DNA from 3 places in the Flavobacterium sp. AJR genome. Region 1 is predicted to be linked to each of the others. Evidence: riboswitches for the same ligand, from Rfam matches in the RefSeq annotation. Region 1 holds a riboswitch; each other region holds the start of a gene.
The links. Region 1 has a riboswitch for cobalamin ahead of B8T70_RS11215 (TonB-dependent siderophore receptor). Riboswitches for the same ligand answer to the same signal wherever they lie in the genome.
Positions count from the first base shown of each region.

Region 2: another riboswitch for cobalamin. It lies ahead of B8T70_RS06075 (TonB-dependent receptor); the one in region 1 lies ahead of B8T70_RS11215 (TonB-dependent siderophore receptor).
Region 3: another riboswitch for cobalamin. It lies ahead of B8T70_RS17970 (DUF5074 domain-containing protein); the one in region 1 lies ahead of B8T70_RS11215 (TonB-dependent siderophore receptor).

Region 1 is NZ_NCWQ01000036.1:28,996-35,766, forward strand. Features, by position in the region: gene B8T70_RS11200 (RNA polymerase sigma factor) at 1-115, opposite strand, end outside; gene B8T70_RS11205 (S41 family peptidase) at 241-1,692, shown strand; gene B8T70_RS11210 (DUF5074 domain-containing protein) at 1,764-2,837, opposite strand; gene B8T70_RS11215 (TonB-dependent siderophore receptor) at 2,842-4,695, opposite strand; cobalamin riboswitch at 4,723-4,957, opposite strand; gene cobC (alpha-ribazole phosphatase) at 5,036-5,572, opposite strand; gene B8T70_RS11225 (adenosylcobinamide-GDP ribazoletransferase) at 5,557-6,354, opposite strand; gene cobT (nicotinate-nucleotide--dimethylbenzimidazole phosphoribosyltransferase) at 6,420-6,771, opposite strand, start outside.
Region 2 is NZ_NCWQ01000017.1:31,553-38,323, reverse strand. Features, by position in the region: gene B8T70_RS06080 (YncE family protein) at 1-188, opposite strand, end outside; gene B8T70_RS06075 (TonB-dependent receptor) at 185-2,233, opposite strand; cobalamin riboswitch at 2,350-2,560, opposite strand; gene B8T70_RS06070 (GNAT family N-acetyltransferase) at 2,900-3,742, shown strand; gene B8T70_RS06065 (glycerophosphodiester phosphodiesterase family protein) at 4,010-4,942, shown strand; gene B8T70_RS06060 (2-hydroxyacid dehydrogenase) at 5,174-6,199, shown strand; gene B8T70_RS06055 (hypothetical protein) at 6,303-6,771, shown strand, end outside.
Region 3 is NZ_NCWQ01000072.1:30,950-37,720, reverse strand. Features, by position in the region: gene B8T70_RS17985 (NAD(P)H-dependent oxidoreductase) at 1-492, shown strand, start outside; gene B8T70_RS17980 (YceI family protein) at 525-1,091, shown strand; gene B8T70_RS17975 (hypothetical protein) at 1,354-2,631, shown strand; gene B8T70_RS17970 (DUF5074 domain-containing protein) at 3,017-4,336, opposite strand; cobalamin riboswitch at 4,657-4,849, opposite strand; gene B8T70_RS17965 (MFS transporter) at 5,091-6,584, shown strand; gene B8T70_RS17960 (DUF6814 family protein) at 6,595-6,771, shown strand, end outside.

The DNA of each region.
Region 1 (6,771 bases):
AAATCTCTTGCGAGGCATCTTCTGCTTCTTCTGTACTTATGAGTAATCGTTTTGCCAGACGAAATACTTTGTCTTTAAAAGGATTTACTAACTGAAGGAAAACGATTTGGTTCATAAAAATTACAAATTATAGGTTCGCTTATAGTATCAAGACGAAACAGAATTATTTTTGTTACAAAAGTGTGTGAAATAAAACTAAAGATAGTATTTTTACGTTAATACTATATTGATACCTACTATATGAAGACAATATTAAGAACCGCAATATTATTATTTTTAGCAGTATTCTGCTTTCAAGCCTGTCAGGATCAAGATGATGTGGCTGCTCCTAAAAACCTACAGGTTCAGGATTTTATCTGGAAAGGATTAAATCAATATTATTTATGGCAAGGTGATGTTCCTAATTTATCCGATGATCGGTTTAATAATAATCAAGAAGCGTTAAATTCTTTTTTAAGAGGATATCCAGATCCCGAAACATTATTTAATTCTTTGCGAGTAGATCCGTCAATAGACAGATTTAGTTGGATTGTAGATGATTATACTGTATTGGAACAAGAACTTCAAGGAACATCTAAAAATAATGGAATTGATTTTAAATTAAGTCCAAAATCTAAAGGTTCTAATGATTTGATTGGTTTTGTGCGTTATATTCTTCCTAACTCAGATGCTGCAAGCAAAGGAGTGAAGCGTGGAGATTTATTTTATGGTATTAATGGTACGCAAATTACTTATGATAATTATAAAACTTTACTCGCGCCAGATAGTTATACGATAAATTTAACTGATTATGATGGAACGACATTTGTACCAAACGGCAAATCGGTTACGCTTACTAAATCTGTTTTGGATGAAAATCCAATTTTCATAAATAAAGTGATAGAGAAGAATGGTCGTAAAATAGGTTACTTAATGTATAATGGTTTTTATGGTAACTATGATGATCAATTAAATGCTGCATTTGGAGAATTAAAAGGAAAAGGTATTACCGATTTAGTTCTTGATTTGCGATATAATGGGGGAGGTTCTGTGCAAACAGCAACCCGATTAGCAAGTATGATTACAGGACAGTTTACAGATAAAGTTTTCTCTAAACAAAAATGGAATGCTAAAATGAATGAAAGTTTAGAAATTAATAATGCAGAATTTCTAATCAATAATTTTGTAGATAAATTTAATGGAGTTGCTTTAAATAGTTTGAATTTGACCAAAGTATATATATTAACTTCTAAAAGTACAGCTTCGGCAAGTGAATTGGTTATTAATGGGTTAAAACCATACATTGATGTAATACAAATAGGTGATGTAACTATAGGTAAAAATGTAGGTTCGGTTACTTTGTATGATTCTCCTACTTTTCTTAAAAGAAATGTTAATCCAAGTCATAAATATGCGATGCAGCCAATTGTTTTGAAGATTGTTAACTCAGTAGGTTTTGGAGAATATACTAATGGATTAACGCCTACTTATAGCGTAATAGAAACTATAAATTCGTTGGGAGTTTTAGGAGATGAAAATGAGCCATTATTAGGCACTGCAATTTCTAAAATTACAGGTACAGGTAAAGTAATTTTGCCTAAAGATGGTAAAGAGTTTGAATACTTTACCGATTCTAAATCAATAGATGGTATTCGAAACCAAATGTATGTAGATAAAGCTCCTGAAGGACTTTTGAGAGCATTACAAGATTAGATAGAGAAATAAAAAAGGCTTTCGTTAGAAAGCCTTTTTTAATAAAGTAAAATGTAAATAAATGATTTTAATTAGTCATTGAAGTAAAATCCGTTTGGTCCTAAGCCAACTGTTAATTCCTTTATAAGAGTACCATTTAAATTATAGATATAAGCCTTACTATTTGAAGCAAAATCACCTCCGTCTGAAACATAAATTTTGTCATTCTTTACAGCAAAACCATACATTTTTCCATATTCTGAAGTTGAAGAATATTCAAAAACAGGTGTAGTAGATGCTGTTGTAGCAGTGTAATCTATTGCGTAAACAGCTGTATTTGCTGTATAATATATTTTGTTATTGTAAATATCTAAGTTTCTAGCTCCGTCAAGTGATTCTGGAAAAGTAATTTTAGTGATGGTATTATCTGATAATTTTACTTTTGCAATTTCGCTTCTATCTCCGTATGGAGTTCTGATAATATATAACGTACCATCTTTGGTTTCCATTGGATCTCCACCAAAGCCAATAGTCACTTTAGTTTCTATTTTGTTTGTACTTGGATTAATGATAACTAATTTATCACTGTTATAAGGCTCAGTTATGTAAAGTTTATTGTTTGTAAGTTCAATACGGTTGGCAGTTCCGTCTAAAGGAATTGTACTTTCTACCTTATTTGTAGATAAGTTAATTACAGCGACAAAATCATCAGTATTTCCTACTGGGTTTGTTTTGCTCCAGTATGTGTTTGCATTAGTAACATATGCTTTCCCATCTTTTACAACACCATATCTAGGTTTGATAAGTCCAGTCTCAATTTTAGCTACTAATTTAAAAGTGTAACGATTTACTACGTTAATCACATTTGTACCTCCAGAAATAATGTAGGCTTTGTCGTTATCAAAAAAGATATTTTGAAGATATTTTCCGATATAGTCATTACCATTTGTTGGTCCGTAAACATCTTTAACAAAAGTGTTTGTATTTAAGTCTTCATTGATAAAAGACACAGAACCACCACTGATATCATTTCCTTCATTTAAGATAAAAATACCATCCTCATAAGCTCCTTTTGGACCATCGTCATTGTTGTCATTATCATCATTAGAGCAAGAAGCAAGAAGCGAAATGCTTAATGCTAATAAAAATAATCTAGTTAGTTTCATTATATTAAAATTTAAGGTTTATGTACAAATTATAATTTCTTCCAGGCATTGGTCTGAATTCTAGACTTTCATATTCTTTATTCCAAACGTTTAAAATTTGAAAACCTATTTTAAAAGAGGATAAAAGTTTGAAGTCATAGTCTATACCTATGTTTGAAACGGTGTAAGCAGGAATTATGTTTTTTGGGTCATTATCGGATTGTGTATAAACAAAATCATTGTATAAAAATTGATAATTGGCTGAGAACTTATTTCTGTAATATGAAATTGCTCCTGTAATTTTATTAAAAGGAACAAAGAACAATTGCTTTTTGGTTTCGTCATTTTCTGAAACGGTATAAGCATAAGTCGCATTGACATTAAAATAATTTTTACCAAAATGTTTTTTCCAACTTAATAAGGTTTCAGCTCCGTAACTATTTACTTTGTCGGTGTTCTGAGGCATCCAGATGCCATTATCACTAGGTACCCATCGTAATAAGTCTTTTATTTTCATGTAATAAAAAGTTTGGGTCAGTGAGATATTTTTGTATGTAAAAACATTTCCAATTTCGGCTTGATAGGAGTTCTCTGGTTTTAAATCAGGATTTCCTCCTTCTTCCCAATACAAATCATTAAACGTTGGAATTCTGAAATTTCGAGAGAAATTTAATTTCAGATTATATAATTTACTAAATTGATAAGATGACCCTAAAGAGAATAAAACAGGAGATTTGTAATTATTTGTAAATTCTTTTCGGATGCCTAACTCGTTTTTCCAATTTGCAAAAAAATCTTGTTTTATCATTAATGCAGCTGAGCTAATTTCTCTCACATGATCTCCAAAACCAGTTCCGTAACCTTTGGTTCTATTATAATCTAGGATAGCGTTTACTTGAGTTGATTTAAAAAGAGTGTATCCTAAATCAGCTTTAGTAATTAGGCTTTCTGTTTTTCCGTGGCTATAGTTGTTTTTTGAATTATCTTCAAAATATTGATATTTCTCAGTAATAAAAGCAGTTTTAAAGTTGGTTGTGAATCTGCCAAAATCACCATCATATTCTATTAAATTACGACTGAAACTATTAATGTATTTTGATTTGGTTTCAGATTCAGAAATAATTGAAGTATTTCGGTCAGTATTAGATGTTTGGCTGTATAATTTAAGGCTGTTCTTTGCGTCAAATTTATAACCTAGGTTTGCGCTCATCGTAATGATATCATATTGCCCGTTTTGGTTCCAGCGTTGTTCACCTTTCCAGTTGTATCGGTTTAAGTATTTGTAATCATTGGCTGAGCTATTTTTAGAAAATCCAATTTGTGCGCTCCACTTTTCGTTTGAAATATTTGTTTTGTAGTTGATTCCAATGGTATTAAAGCTTCCGTAATCTAGCTTTAAATTATTTTCAAACCTTTTGTAAAAACTTAAATCATTGTTTAAATGTACTGTTCCTCCCACAGCACCACTTCCGTAAATAACACTTCCTCCACCAGCTTTTACACTTACCGAATTGTAGTCAGATCCGGCTATAGTATTAAAATCGGTACTTCCGTTCATCTGAGAATTGATATTGATACCGTTCCATATTACAGCAGCTTGGGAAGCCGTTGTTCCTCTAAAAGCAACTGTCGAAAGCATACCACGACCGTATTCTTTAAAATAAATAGTAGAGTTAAAGTTTAATAAATCGGTAAGTAATGCTTCATTTCTATTAATAATAGAGTCATTAAGTACTTGAATTGATTGTGAATCAGAGTATTTCTTGAGGTTAGTGTCGGAAACTATAACTTCTTTTAATTTTGTTATAGAATCATTTTGTGCCAAAATGAATTGGCAAACTAAGAGCGAAAAACAGATGTAAAACTTTTGTAATGTCATAATTTCTAAACTCTTTTTCCCGAGAGTTCGATATTTGTTAACAAAGGCAGGTCTCCTGGCTTCGCGTCTTGTTGTTTCCCTTCCCGTCCTAAAACAGTGGTTTGTAGTTAACAACAAGCATCCCTTACAGGACTAAGCTTACAGTTGCGGGTACAGCTCAAGATTTTCGAATGTAGATTTTGATGTTTTCAATCTTCAATTACTTGATTCCCTTTTAATGTGTCTCAAAAAATATAGCACAACCTTAATGAAAGTGCAAATATAAAGTTAAAAAAGCTTATAAATCAATTCTGTTTGATTATTTAATACTATTCATAAACAAAACAAAAATTGATTTTATTTAGATATCGACTTTAATTACTTGTCCAAAATCGACTTTGTTTTGGAAAGCATCTTTAAGAGGAAGAGAGTTTAAAAGACATAATATGCTTCTTATTACTCCGGCATGTGCAACAATAATTGCCTTTGACGGTTTTTTAGCAAGTATTTCGTTTTCTATAAAATGAGTGACTCTTTCATGTAAATCGATGAAAGATTCTCCGTTTGAAACTCGAATATTTACGAAATCTTCCATCCACGGATTTAAATCATTTGAAGAAATTTCATTCCAATTTTTCATTTCCCAATCACCAAAATCCATTTCCATCAAACGTTTGTCCTCTTTGTAATTTAAAATTTTGGTTTCTTGTTGGATATGTTTGGCAAGTAACACACAACGTTTTAATGGACTCGAATATAACAATGCATCTTGAGGTAATTGCTTTACAATGTTTTCAAAAATCAAATCATAAGGTTCAGCAATATTTACATCAGTTTGACCGTAGCAAATTCCTTTTTCGCAAACAGTTTCGGTATGACGAACTAAATAAATTTCCATACTGCTATAACACTTAAATAAAAAATAACTTCGCAAACTTGTTGTGTTGCGCCCAAACAATCTCCAGTATAACCATCAATCCATTTTTGGAAATAACGTGCCAAAAAGTAGCGTGTTAGGAAAACTGGAATTAATACTAAAAGTAATTGATATTGAAAATAAGAAAGAACCAAGAGAGGTAATAAACCAAAAAAGAAAGAACCTAAAACTTCTTTCCAGCTAAAGCTTTTTGCAATTGGTTTGCTTTTGCTTGTCGCATCTTCACGAGAATATTCATGTGTAAATACGATGCTTATAGCTGCTAAACGACTAATAGAGTGTCCTGCAATAAACAACAATAAAATAGTAATTACCGATTGCTGACTTGTAATTGTCTCTATAGTTACCAGTTCTGAAAGTAACTGAAATTTTAATAAAAATAATAATACAACACCAATAGCTCCATAAGCGCCAATGGCACTGTCTTTCATGATGAGTAAGATTTTTTCTTTGGTCCAACCCCCACCAAAACCATCACAAACATCGGCAAAACCATCTTCATGAAAAGCTCCAGTAATTAAAATCCCAGCAATCATTCCTATAATTACTGCTGCGGGTGTTGAAACTAAAAATGAAGCACCATAAAATGCCAGAAAAGATATACCTCCAACAATCCAACCAATCAAAGGGAAATATCGACTTGCTTTATTAAGGTAATCAGGATTATGGTCGATATTTTTAGGACAAGGAATCCTTGTGTAGAACATTAATGCAGTAAAAAAAATATGGAGTTGTTTTTTCATTTAATAGTTTTATTTATTTGGCTAAAGATAGTTGCTGAAACTAAAAACTGCGACTGAATACTGTTTTACTTCTTACTAACTCCAGCATTTTCAAAAGTAGCCATTTCGTTAAGGAAAACAATTGCCGATTGTAATATAGGTAAAGCAATTGCACAGCCCGTTCCTTCGCCTAAGCGTAAATTTAGTTGTAGAACTGATTGAGCTTCTAGATAATCTAATAATTTCTGATGTGCTTGTTCAGCAGATGAATGACAGTAAATAGCATTTTTCTTGATTTCAGGATTTATTTTATAAGCAATTAAAAATGCCACAGTACAAATAAAACCATCTACCAGAATTAGCATATTGTTTTTATAAGCGGCTAACATTCCGCTGGCCATTTGTATGATTTCAAAACCACCAAAATAGGCGAGTTGT
Region 2 (6,771 bases), on a different contig from region 1:
TCGATGCTTGCCCGGTTCATCCCCATATTACCTTCGTTAAGCAGATAAAAACCTTCTATCTTACCATCACTTCTTGGTGCAGCAACGCTTTTATCTGAAGATGGGAAAATGGTTTCTTCTTCTCTACAAGAAGCAAAAGCAAGGGCTATAAATAAACCGAGGATTAATTGTGTAGTTATCTTTTTCATAGCGCAATACTTATTATAAATTTCATTGTACGTCCCGGCATCGGATAATTGTATATAACCTCATACTGCTGATTAAGTACATTGTTTAGCTCTATTGTCCCTTTTATTAAATATTTGCTTAAAGCAAAAGACTTTTGTACCGCTAAATCGTGTGTGTACCAAGGCTGAATTTCGTTGATTTTGATATTGTTGACATTACCATTATATCGTTTTCCTACATAAACAAAGCTGTAGTTAAAATTCCAGGTTTTATAATCAGCATTTAATATCCCAGAACCACTATGCCACGGAGTATAAGGAATCTGATCTCCGTAAGAGGATAATTCCAAACCTGCAAATTTTGTATAATCTCTACTTTCTGAATAAGTGTAGGTAAGATTTGTAGCTAAATTTACATTACCAATATGCATTCCTATATTAAGTACCGATTCTATACCTTTTCCTTTTACTTGTCCCATATTGGTCATCATCCATCGGAATAAATTTCCTGTTGGAGCAGCCACAATTTTATCTTTGGTATTGGTGTAATATCCATCAACCTGAATAGAAAGTTTGTCTAAAAAAGAATTATTTACAGGTAAATTATAGGTAAACCCAACATCGTACTGGTTCATATATTCAGGTCTCAAAGTACTGGATCCGACCATGGTATAATACAAGTCATTAAAAGTGGGCATCCTGAAAATACGTTTTGCAAATGCTCGTAAATTAAAATCGTAGTCTTTAAATGGTGTATACCCAAGAAATAATGCAGGAGTAAACTCTTTTTTGTCGGGAGCTTTTGCATTATAGCGCACTTCTTCCTGAACATAAGTACCCACAACACTACCTAAAGCTTTAAATTGCCCAAGTCTGAAAGAACTTGCCAAAGAAAACAAGGCAGTATAGCGTTGCGGAAAAGAAAATTGAGTTTGTATTCCTTTTCTTGTAGCATTTAGTTTATTGTATTGAAAATCTGTAGATAACGAAACATCCCATGTAGGTAATATGTTGTACATATTTACTGCCGAGAAATATATTTCCTGTTGGTAATAACTATCGTCAGATTGTGCTCCTTCGGTTACTGTTTCTCCTAAAATATTGGTAGTATCTCTGGCAACATAATGCGTGTAATCGTAAGCGTATTTTGCCTTTGCCTGAAATTTGTATTTTTTTGTAAAATCCTTTACTATAGATGCCTGTGTGAAGAAATTCTTGTCGTACTGTCTAAATCCGTCAGAAAACTTATTTTCGACAATTGCTCCTGGTGCTCCCCTATCTGAGTCGTAATAATAAACTTTGGCATCCCAGGAACCATTATTTATTTTTCCGTAAAGTCCAGATTCAAATCTGAAAGCTTCAATATCACTATTATGTCTTGTGGCAGTAGTATCGTAAGCTACAGTACCATCCTGATTGTTTCTTTTGTATCTAAATTTATATTCTCCGTTAGATTTTATATACTCAGAACTTACGCTCATGCTTACTTTATTGCTCAGCTTTTGTTCCCATCTAAAAGACGGATCAAAATAATTTATAGTCATGGTTTTAAACCGCACCAATAAATTTGTTTTTTTATCCCCTTCAAAAACGGGACGTTTGGTTCTTAAATAAATGGTAGATGCAGCTGCAAAGTCTTTTGCCGACTGGAATATTTCGCTTTTCTGACCGTTATACATGGTAAGAGATTCCATGTCGTCTAGCGAATATTTACCCAAATCAGTAACTCCGTTTTGCGCATTACCTAATTGGATTCCGTCGTAAAAAACACCTACATGGTGCGTTCCCATATTACGGACATCTACAGTTTTAAGTCCGCCAAGACCACCATAATCTTTAATCTGGACTCCGGCAAAATAACGAAGCGCATCAGCAACATTATGACTGGCAAGATTTTCTAGTAATTTCCCCGAAAGACTTTGCACAGGAATTACTTCCTGGTATGGTTTTGCCTTAAGAATTACTTCTTTTAGTTTGCGAATGCTATCATTGGTTGCTTGCGAATGAAGCAAAAATGGAGTAAATAAGATAAAAACGAATAAAAGCTTTTTGTTTGTATTATACATCACTAAATAAATTATAAAAACTTTTCGCGATGTAATAATCAAGAAGCATAATAAGAAAGTCCCGCTATAAAATAACAGGCTAATTTTCTTGTTCTTCAACTTTATTCCTCGAAAGTTTTAAACTATGTGATTTTGGCAGGTCTCCTGACTTGTTCCATCTTTAAACAACCTTCTCATCCCGAGAATCGGGACAATGGCATTAGTAACGTTTAAAGACTTATATAGAACTTACAGTAGCGGGTCTGTTCAGGATTTACACCTGATTCCCTTTTAACTATTTCTTCTTAAAATTTTAAGAAAAAGTAGACCAAAATTTTGAGCAAATATATAACATAAGTTTATGAAAAAAAGTTCTTATTTAATTTAATTACAATTAAGACAATAAAACAAGGGTATAATCTGCTAATTTGATAATTTTCATTTATATCCAATAAATTTAAAAATATGACAATATATCAATTTGAAAACTAGACGATTCTTGTAAAAAAACAATATCTCGATGTTTCGACATCCATGTGGTTACCTTCTATTTTTTAATAAAATCTAAAATAGTTCATCATTGTTTTTTACATAAAATGTATATTTGATTTTCTCTATTTCAATATTTAGAAAACCTTTATAAATTAGAGAAACTCAATCTTAAACTCAAAAAATTTTGCATAAAAAATGGAAGTAAAAAGTTTAGAAAACATTGATATTAAAGATCTATTAGCGGTTATTAATTTATCTTTTTCAGATTATATCGTGCCTTTTAGTCTTAATTTAGAGCAACTTAAAACTAAGATTTCTGCCGAAAATATTAAATTAGATTTGTCTATCGGAGTTTATGCCGAAGATAAATTAGTTGGATTTATGCTGCATGCTTTAAATACTACAAACGAAGAATTTGTTGCTTATAATGCTGCAACTGGTGTTGTTCCAGATTATAGAGGAAAAGGTTTAGTTGGTAAAATGTATGATATTTTAGTGCCGAAATTAGAAAATCTTGGCGTAAAGCAAATGGTTTTAGAAGTTATAGAAGGAAATCATCCTGCAATACGAGTTTACGAAAAGATGGGTTATACAATACATAGAAAACTAGATTGTTTTAAAGGTAAAGTACCGGCATTAGATATAAATCCTAAAGTTGATATAAAGAATCTTAAAGAAACTCAATGGGAATTGTTTAAATCTTTTTGGGATATAGAACCTTCATGGCAAAACGATATTATGGCAGTGAGCAATAGTATAGAATTTAGCCAAATTCTTGGAGCTTATATAAATGACGCATTGGTAGGTTATGCAATATATAATCCTACATCCAAAAAAATTAATCAAGTAGCTGTAGCTCCTAATTATCGTCGTAAAGGAATTGGTACGAGTTTATTTAATCACATTAACAATGCTTTGGATCAAAATGAATTATTAGTATATAATGTTCAGAATAGTTCTGCAGAAGCAAAAGGATTTATAAAAAATTTAAATATACCATATACAATTTCGCAATTTGAAATGAAAAGAAATCTTTAAGTAAAATTGATTTATAATATTTGAACCTGGACGAAAGTTTACTAAAATTTGATTTTTTTTTATAATTTTTCAACAGAATTGTATATTTAAGATTGTAATAAAAAAAGGTAACCATATAAGTAATGTAAGTCCATTTAAATTTTAGGCTGATTAAGTCGCGCTTATATTTACTTAAATTACTTATATGGTTAAAATAATTTCACTTTTTATAGGGCTTTGCATAGTAGGAATTGCTTAATTTTGCAATCCAATTTTAATAAATATAATATGTTTCAGAATAAAAGTTTGTGGCTTGCAGTTTTAGTTTCTTTCGTTTTTAGTTTTGGTTTTGCCCAGGAAAATGAATATTTATTAAAATTTAAAACTTCTAAAGAATTACAGAAGTTTTTAAATTATTCTAAGAAAACAATTCCATTGGTAAGTGCACATCGAGGTGGTCCAACAGTTGGATTTCCAGAAAATTGTACACCAACATTTGCCAATGCAATAAAATATAATCCTACGATTGTAGAAACTGATATTGCTTTGAGTAAGGATTCGGTTTTAGTAATGATGCATGATAATACACTAGACAGAACAACAACTGGAACGGGTGTTATCGAAGGATATACGTATAAAGAGTTACAAGAGCTTTTCTTAAAAGATACTGAAGGAAAAGTAACTCCATATAAAATCGAAACTTTAGATCAAATCCTACAATGGGGTAAGGGTAAAGTAATTTACAATCTGGATATCAAGAAAGGTGTTCCGATGCAAATGATTATCGATGCTGTAAGAAGAAATAAAGCCGAGGCTTATTCGGTAATTATTACTTATACAGCGACACAAGCTGCTGAGGCTGCTAAACTTGCACCAGACTTAATGATTTCGGTTTCGGCAAGAGGAAAAGAAGATGTGGAACGTATGGAGAAATTAGGTGTAAAAGCCAATAAAATGATTGCATTTGTAGGTACTTCAGAACCAAAACCAGAAGTATATGAGTATTTACACAGCCGAAAAATTTCTTGTATTCTAGGAACTATGGGGAATCTAGATAAAAGTGCTGCTGCAAAAGGAGATGAGTTATATTATAAACTTGTTGCCAATGGTGCTAACGTGTTATCATCAGATCGTAATGTAGAAGCTGGTAAACAACTATTAAAATATGCAACCGATAAAAAACTAAAATCGAAACATATTGTAATTAAGAAAATAAAATAACAAACACGAATTTCACGAATTTGCACAAATCTTAATGAGTAGCTTAGTTTGTGAAATTAATTTCACAAACGGATTAGTGACAATTCGTGAAATTCGTGTTTAAGATTGATTTATAGTTTTTGTATCAAACGAGCTTCAATTGAAGCTCTTTTTTTTTTGACTGGAAATTTACTTTGCGATTATTTGTTTAATTTTAATGAATAAACAATTATAATTTTAAAGAAAGCATATATGGATTTAGATAGAGTAGCAGGTATGAATAAAATAACGTTTTTCTCGGCTCAGCCTTATGATAAGACTTTCTTTAATAAACATAATTGCGAGTTTGGTTTTGACTTAGAATTTTTTGAAACACAGCTTAATAAACATACAGTAAGTTTAATTCAGGGTTCGAATATTATTTGTGTTTTTGTAAATGATATTGTGGATGAAGCGGTGATAAAACAATTGGCAGAAAAGGGTGTGAAGATTATTGCTTTACGTTGTGCTGGTTTTAATAATGTAAATCTGGAAGCTGCAAAGAAACACGGAATTCATGTTTGTCGCGTTCCTGCTTATTCACCCGAAGCTGTTGCCGAACACGCTATGGCAATGATTCTTACACTTAATCGCAAAACACATAAAGCGTATAATAGAGTTCGTGAACAAAATTTCTCGCTAAATGGGTTATTAGGATTTGATTTGCATGGTAAAACAATTGGTATAATAGGAACAGGGAATATAGGGAAAGCTTTCTCTAAAATAGGAAAAGGCTTTGGTTGCCGGATTCTTGCTTATGATATTGTGAGTAATCCCGAAATGGAAAAAGAGGGAGTTGTATTTACCGATTTAGAGACAGTTTTTAAAGAAAGTGATATTATCTCGTTACATTGCCCATTAAACGAAAAAACAAAGCATATCATAAATAAAGATTCGCTTACGCAAATGAAAAACAGTGTTATGATAATTAATACTAGCCGTGGCGGACTTATAGAAACAGCTAGTGTTATAGAAGCGCTAAAAGATGGTAAAGTAGGATATTTGGGAATTGATGTATATGAACAGGAGGAAAAATTGTTTTTTAGAGACCTTTCTGAAGATATTATAAAAGATGATGCAATTCAGCGATTAATGAGTTTTCCGAATGTATTGGTAACTGCACATCAGGCTTTTTTTACGAGCGAGGCATTAACTCAAATTGCGCTTGTAACGTATAATAATATCAAAGAATTGCTGATAAGAAAAGATCTCGAAAATAAATCGGCTTTATTGGTTTAAAGTACGATTATTGTCAATGAATGACTTTAAGAAACCCTCTAAAACAAACGTATTTATTTTATTTTTTTGTAAATTTAACGGTAATAAAAAAAATAATAAAATCATGAAAAAGACATTTTTAATAGGCTTAGCAATGCTTAGTTTATATTCTTGCCAGAAAAAAGAAACGGCTACAGATACAGGAAAAGGAGTGGACTCAACAGCCATTGACTTATCAGTAACTACGGAAACCGATAAGGACTCAACGGCAGTAAATAATAAAACAGCTCCAATAGATTCTAAAGTAGTCGATATGATTCGTAAGCAATTAACCACAGTTTTGTTAAACAAGGATTTGCCAGCAATGACAAAAGAAGATCGATTTTTTTACTATGATGCTTTCGATTTAAATAATGATAAAAAAGACGAGTACTTTGTAGGTTTCTCTAATCCTTATTTTTGTGGTACAGGCGGATGTTCTGGTTTTATCTTGAACAATGACGGAAGCTTATTGAATAAATTTACAGTAACCGATTTTCCTATTTTTGTTGGAACAACTGCTTCCGAAAAATTCCAGGATCTTATAGTGAGTA
Region 3 (6,771 bases), on a different contig from region 1:
AAAGTAATTTTTGTTGAGTCACCAGAATTAAGAGCAAAATTACAACCAGTAGCTTGGGGACAATCTCAAATTGTTGAAGCATCTCATTTGGTTGTTTTTGCAAATGATACTAATATTGGTGATGCTGAAATTGATGGTTTTATCAAAAATATTAGCGAAACAAGAGGAATTCCAGCTGAATCATTATCTGGATATAGCGATTTTATGAAATCTAAAATCTCTACACTTCCAGCAGATGTAAAAAATACCTGGGCATCTAAACAAACTTATTTAGCTTTAGGTAATTTATTGAATGCTGCCGCTGAATTAAAAATTGACGTTACGCCAATGGAAGGTTTTGACCCAGCTGCTTTTAATGAAATCTTAGGCTTAGATGCTTTAAATTTAAACGCTTCTGTTATCGCAACTGTAGGATACAGACACGAAGAAGATGCAACACAGCATCATAAAAAAGTAAGAAAATCTCAAGAAGAATTATTTATCACACTATAATTATTAATCCAAATTTATTAAAATCAAACAAAATGAAAAATTTAAAATCAATCGCTTTAGCTCTAGTAGTAGCTTTATCATCAGTTTCAATTAACGCACAAACTAAAAAAGTTGACGTTAAAACAAGTACTGTTAAATGGGTAGGAAAAAAAGTAACTGGAGAACACTCTGGGACTGTAAACCTAAAAGATGGTGCTTTAGTATTTAAAGGGAAAAAATTAGCTGGTGGAACTTTCACTGTAGATATGACATCTATTAACGCAACTGACCTTTCTGGTGAATACCAAGGAAAATTAAACGGTCACTTGAAAGCAGATGATTTCTTTGGAACTGAAAAATTCCCAACTGCTAAATTAGTTTTCAAAACTATCGGAGCAAAAGCAACTGATGTTTATACAGTAACTGCAGATTTAACTATCAAAGGAATTACTAAACCAGTAACTTTTGATATTACTGTAAATGGTAACACTGCTACAACTGCATTTAAAGTTGACAGAACTAAATATGATATTAAATACAACTCAGGAAACTTCTTTGAAAACTTAGGAGACAAAACCATCAATGATGATTTTGAATTAACTGTAGCTTTAAAATTCTAATATCACACAAGCTTACTAATTCTTAAAATCCCATTCGCCACGGCGAATGGGATTTTTTTATGCCTTAATTTTTGATATTTAAATACAACAATGGCTTTACGAACAAATAAAATAACGTTCTTAAAGGTATAATAACACTTTCATAATATCTTACCATTCTTTGATTAACAAACCACTTTTACTTTTGGGACAATTAAAAAAGAGTCTTTGTCTCAACCAAAAGACTTTTATCCAAAAATCAAATTTTGCTAAAGACACCACTATGAAAAAAAATTTACACCTTGTAATTATTTGTTTAGTAAGTAGTATTATAGTCAATGCACAACAACAAAAAGGGATTGTTGGCGCATCAAACTGGATGAATAAATGGACTAATTTTAAACCCGCTTCTATCGAATATAATGAAGCTACAAATATTCTGGCTGGAACTATCGATAAGGATACCAAATTATATAAACGAAATACATATCAATTAGTTGGCGTTGTATATTTAACCAATAATGCCGTTTTAACGATTGAACCCGGAACGGTAATAAGAGGAGATGATAAAACTTGTGGTACGCTGGTAATAACAAATGGTTCTAAGATAATGGCCGAAGGGTTAGAAACTGACCCAATTATATTTACATCTAATAAAAATGTTGCCGAAAGAAAACCTGGAGATTGGGGCGGAATAATCCTTCTGGGAAAAGCACCGATTAATAAAATGGGCGGAGTTAGTTTCTTAGATTTTAATCTAGATCCTGTTGTAAATCACTATGGCGGACAAGATACTGACGATAACTCTGGTATTTTAAAATACATACGTATCGAATACTCTGGTAGAAAATTAAATGCTCTAAAAGAAATTAATGGTTTATCATTGGCTGGAGTTGGTCGTAAAACCAAGTTAGAATATATTCAGATCAGTTATTCTAATGATGATTCTTTTGAATCTTATGGCGGAGATGTCGTTATGAATAACTTAGTTTCCTACCGAGCTACCGATGATGATTTTGATTTTACACAAGGAGTACAATGCACTATAAATAATAGTATTGCCATTCGTCACCCCTACTCTTCGGATATTTCAGGTTCACGATGCTTTGAAATCGATTCGTATGACAAAATAGAAAGTACAGATACAAGCAAAAAACTAACCAAGATAACTGCCAATAATATTACCTTGGTAAATCTGGAAGAAAGCAATCAAGGACTTGTTCGCGAAGCTGCACATATAGGAGAAAATAGTTATTTTACCTTAAATAATAGTGTAATCTCAGGTTTTACACCCTTTATGGTTTTTCAAGGAAAAATTGGAGATGGAATTGTTAACCTAGAAAAAATTAAACTAAACGGATTAATAATCAATAACTGTCAAGGTGCTATTTTAAGCGAAAATTCTAACTTTGATTCGGGCATTAAAAACTGGTATCAAAACCCAGCATTTAACTTAGAATATACAACTATAAGAAATGTCGCATTATTTACAGAGCCTAATATTAAAGCAAATCCAGATTTTAGAATGAACTTAAATAACACATTAGTCAGTGGAAATTAAGCCATTAAAATGGGATACTTAAATTAAATTTAACAAAAAACTCAAAAAAATAGAGATTTTTTTTAAAACAATGTATACGAATACTCAAATTACATTTATATATTTGTACCAACACAAAAGTTCGCAAAGTTTAAATTATAGACCTGTGATTTTTTTTTATGAGAAGAAACTCCGTATCAGAAATTACCATATTTCAAATATAGCCCATGGTTTCAACCGTGGGAGACGGATTATGATTACATATTGCGCTCCAACGGTTAAAACCGTTGGCATGATTATAAATATTACAAAAAAAAGGTTCGCAAAGCTTCATCATAAAGCTTTGCGAACCTTTGCGTAAATCTTAGCGTACTTTGCGGTAAAAATTCTTTACAGTTTAAAAAAATTATTGATGAAATACAGAAACTGCAGGAAAATAATATCCTGAAAAATTTACCGATGCTGTTTTTGCTCCTGAATCAGCGTTAAATATATAAAGATTGTTTATAGAGAAATTCACACCAAAACCTGAATTTAAGGTATTTACCACCAAAGTATTTTTCTTTCGGTCATAACCAATTCCTGCACCATATAAAATATTTGAATTTGTTAATGTAATAAAAGGCGCAGTCAATGACTCTGGAGTACCAGTGTATTTGTAAATTTCTTTACCACCACTAAAACTTCCGTTTTTAGCAATAAAAACATCATTTTTAGCAGCCGTAATAGATCCCGGATGCCAAGCTCCCCAGCTTCCGTAAGCCTGAAAACCTAATGCAATTTCTTTTACTTCAAGAGTATTTGAATCTATACTTATAAGATTTTTTCCTCCTGCTGCCCATACTTTTTTATCATCGGTAACAGCAAATCCTAAAACCATACCCGGAATCGTTTTTTCGACTACCAATGTTGAAGCATTTATTACAATAACCCCTTTTGAAGCAGATAATGCAAAAATATAACCATTGGTCTTAACAACATCTCCAACCTGACCTGTAACGCCTTCGATTTGTCCATTCACCTCCATCGTATTAAGATTAAGCTTAAATATCCCTTTACCAGAAGTCAAAAGGGCTTGATTTTCATCAATACCCACAACTGCACGCCAGTCGTTTCCGCCTTTAGCAGGGACTCTTTTTTCTTCTTTTAACGAATAAGCATCGGCTACTACAACAGGTCCGCCAACTTTAGAAACTAAAAATAGTTTTTTATTAATGATGGTTCCAAATTCTAATGTAGATGATGCCGGTTTTAAATCTTTATCTGGATTTACTTTTACAAAAATACTGTCTTCTATAGCTCTTGTATCGTATCTATAAAATCCTACCGTTCCAGTTCCGTGACCAAACCATCCTTCGTTGATCATAAAGAAACCGTTTTCATATGCTCCCCATGCATGGATATCATAAGTAAGAGAAACTTTTCCGCCATCATTTTTGGCTATCATTGTAATTTTAAAATCTCCCCTCGTTTCTGGTTTAAAGATATAGGTAGAATCAGATCCTACTACTTTTCCGTCTATCGCCCATTCAAAAGAAACGTTCTTTCTATCTGCTAATTTTGAGCTTAATTGAAGTGTTTTCCCAACAGTTAAAGTATCTTTTAATTGCTGTTCGCCTTTTATTACTGGTGGCTCTGTAAAATCGTCATCATTATTACACGAAACTGTTAGCATCATCAAAGAAGCAATTGCAATTAATTGCTTGGAAAAAAATCGGTTTTTCATTATTCAATATTTAAAAATTATATTACTTAATTCTTTAAATCGAAATACAATTCACCCTTACAAAAGTTGTATAAATAAACTTTTGTAAAAGCATAGCATATTGTAAAGCGATACGTTTTAATGATTTTTTTAGTGGAGAAAAAGAAAATATCGAAAGGAGAAGCTTCCAAAAAAAAGATTGCTTTTGCGATATTATATTTGCAGAAAAAAAATCTCATAAATTCCATTTTTGGCTTACGAGAATAGAATAGACAAACAATACCATTATCACACAAAGTGAAAAGTATTATTCTTAATTCAAGCTTCAATCCCCGAAAGCTATTTATTACTATAAAAACGGCAGGTCTTCTGACTTACTCCCTACACCCAGCCTTCCCTTTCTAAATGAAAAGTGACGTATTAAAGGGTTTCGGTTAATGAGTTTACAGCTGCGGGACAGTTTTGGATTTACACCAAATTCCCTTTTAATGTCAATATCATATCGATATGACAACCATTTTCTGTTTCAAAATTTGAGTTGCAAAACTAGTGTTTTCTTTCGTAACAAAGCAATAGTTATTTATTTTAAAGGCCTTGAACATCTCTGTAAACTATAATTTATTTTGAATTATGAAACTTTGATTTACTGAACAAATGTTAAATCAACAAACAAACCCTATTTGTTAAAAAACCATCAACTAAATATAAAAATATCTTATATATTCGTAAAATGATACCTTATACTTTTATTTACTATTAAAAACACAGCCATTTTATGAGTAACACATCTACAAAAGGAATTTGGAAAGTTATTTCGGCCTCTTCTATGGGGACAATGATAGAATGGTATGATTTTTATATTTTTGGGAGTTTGGCTGTGGTTATTTCGACCAAATTTTTCCCCTCCGATAATCCAACAGCATCTTTCTTGGCAACATTAGCCACTTTTGCAGCAGGATTTGTCGTTAGACCTTTTGGCGCTTTATTCTTTGGACGTCTTGGAGATTTAATTGGGAGAAAATACACTTTTATGGCGACCCTATTATTAATGGGATGTTCTACTTTTTTAATTGGATGTATTCCGAGCTATGAGACTATTGGTTTCTTAGCACCATTATTAGTCTTGATTTTACGATTATTACAAGGTCTTGCACTTGGCGGAGAATATGGAGGCGCTGCAACCTATGTTGCCGAACATGCTCCTGTGGGTCAACGCGGATATTGGACTTCATGGATTCAGACTACTGCAACTGTTGGGCTTTTTATTTCTTTGATGGTCATTTTAATCACAAAAAATTCTCTCTCGGCGGAATCATTTGATTCTTGGGGATGGCGTGTTCCGTTTTGGGTTTCGATTGTAATGGTAGGAGTTTCTTATTTGATACGAAAAAACATGGATGAATCTCCTGTTTTTGCTAAAGCAAAAAAGGAAGGAAGCATAAGCGTAAACCCTTTAAAAGAAAGTTTTGGGAATAGATATAATCTAAAATTTGTCTTGCTTGCTTTATTTGGCGCAACAATGGGACAGGGTGTAGTTTGGTACACTGGACAGTTTTACGCCATGAGTTTTATGAAAACTGTAATGAGTATAGATTCTTCACAAGTAGATGGATTACTAGGAATTGCATTATTGTTAGGTACTCCGTTTTTTATAGTCTTTGGGTGGCTAAGTGATAAGATCGGTCGAAAATATATTATGATGGGTGGCATGTTACTCGCTATCCTACTCTACAGACCTATATACAAACAAATGTATGAAACTGTGAATCTGGATAACAAGGTTATTTCGAATACATATACAACTGAAGCCGATAACAATGACAAAAAAGAACATTACGTTATTACAAACAATGAATATTCAGACGGGACAACTGCAGCGATTAAACAAATAAGTCATGCTGAAAAAATTAACCCCGAAAGACAAACTACAATCACTATTAATTCTCAAGATAAATGGGCATTGATTTTTCTGGTATTTGTTCAAGTTCTTTTCGTTACCATGGTTTATGGTCCTATTGCAGCTTTCTTGGTAGAAATGTTTCCTGCAAAAATAAGATACACATCGATGTCTTTGCCATACCATGTCGGGAACGGAATATTTGGCGGTTTACTTCCTGCAATTTCAACCTATTTTGTAACCCACTCTAAAGAAGTTGGCAAATCCGACTTTTATCTCGATGGGCTTTGGTATCCTATTATTATAGCTTCGATATGTTTTGTTATCGGAATGATTTATATTGACAATAAAGACAAAAATACTCACATCTAATCCTATCACAATGAATGTACTAAAACGAATATTGGGAATACTATGGATAATACTATCTATTGCTGCTGCTTACTTTTGCATTTTTGAATTTGGATTACCAAAACTTGTTTCCGACAAACAGGACGATTTAGTTTTCGGAATTATAATTCTATTTATCCTTACTCCTCTTATCGTTTTAGGACTTGGT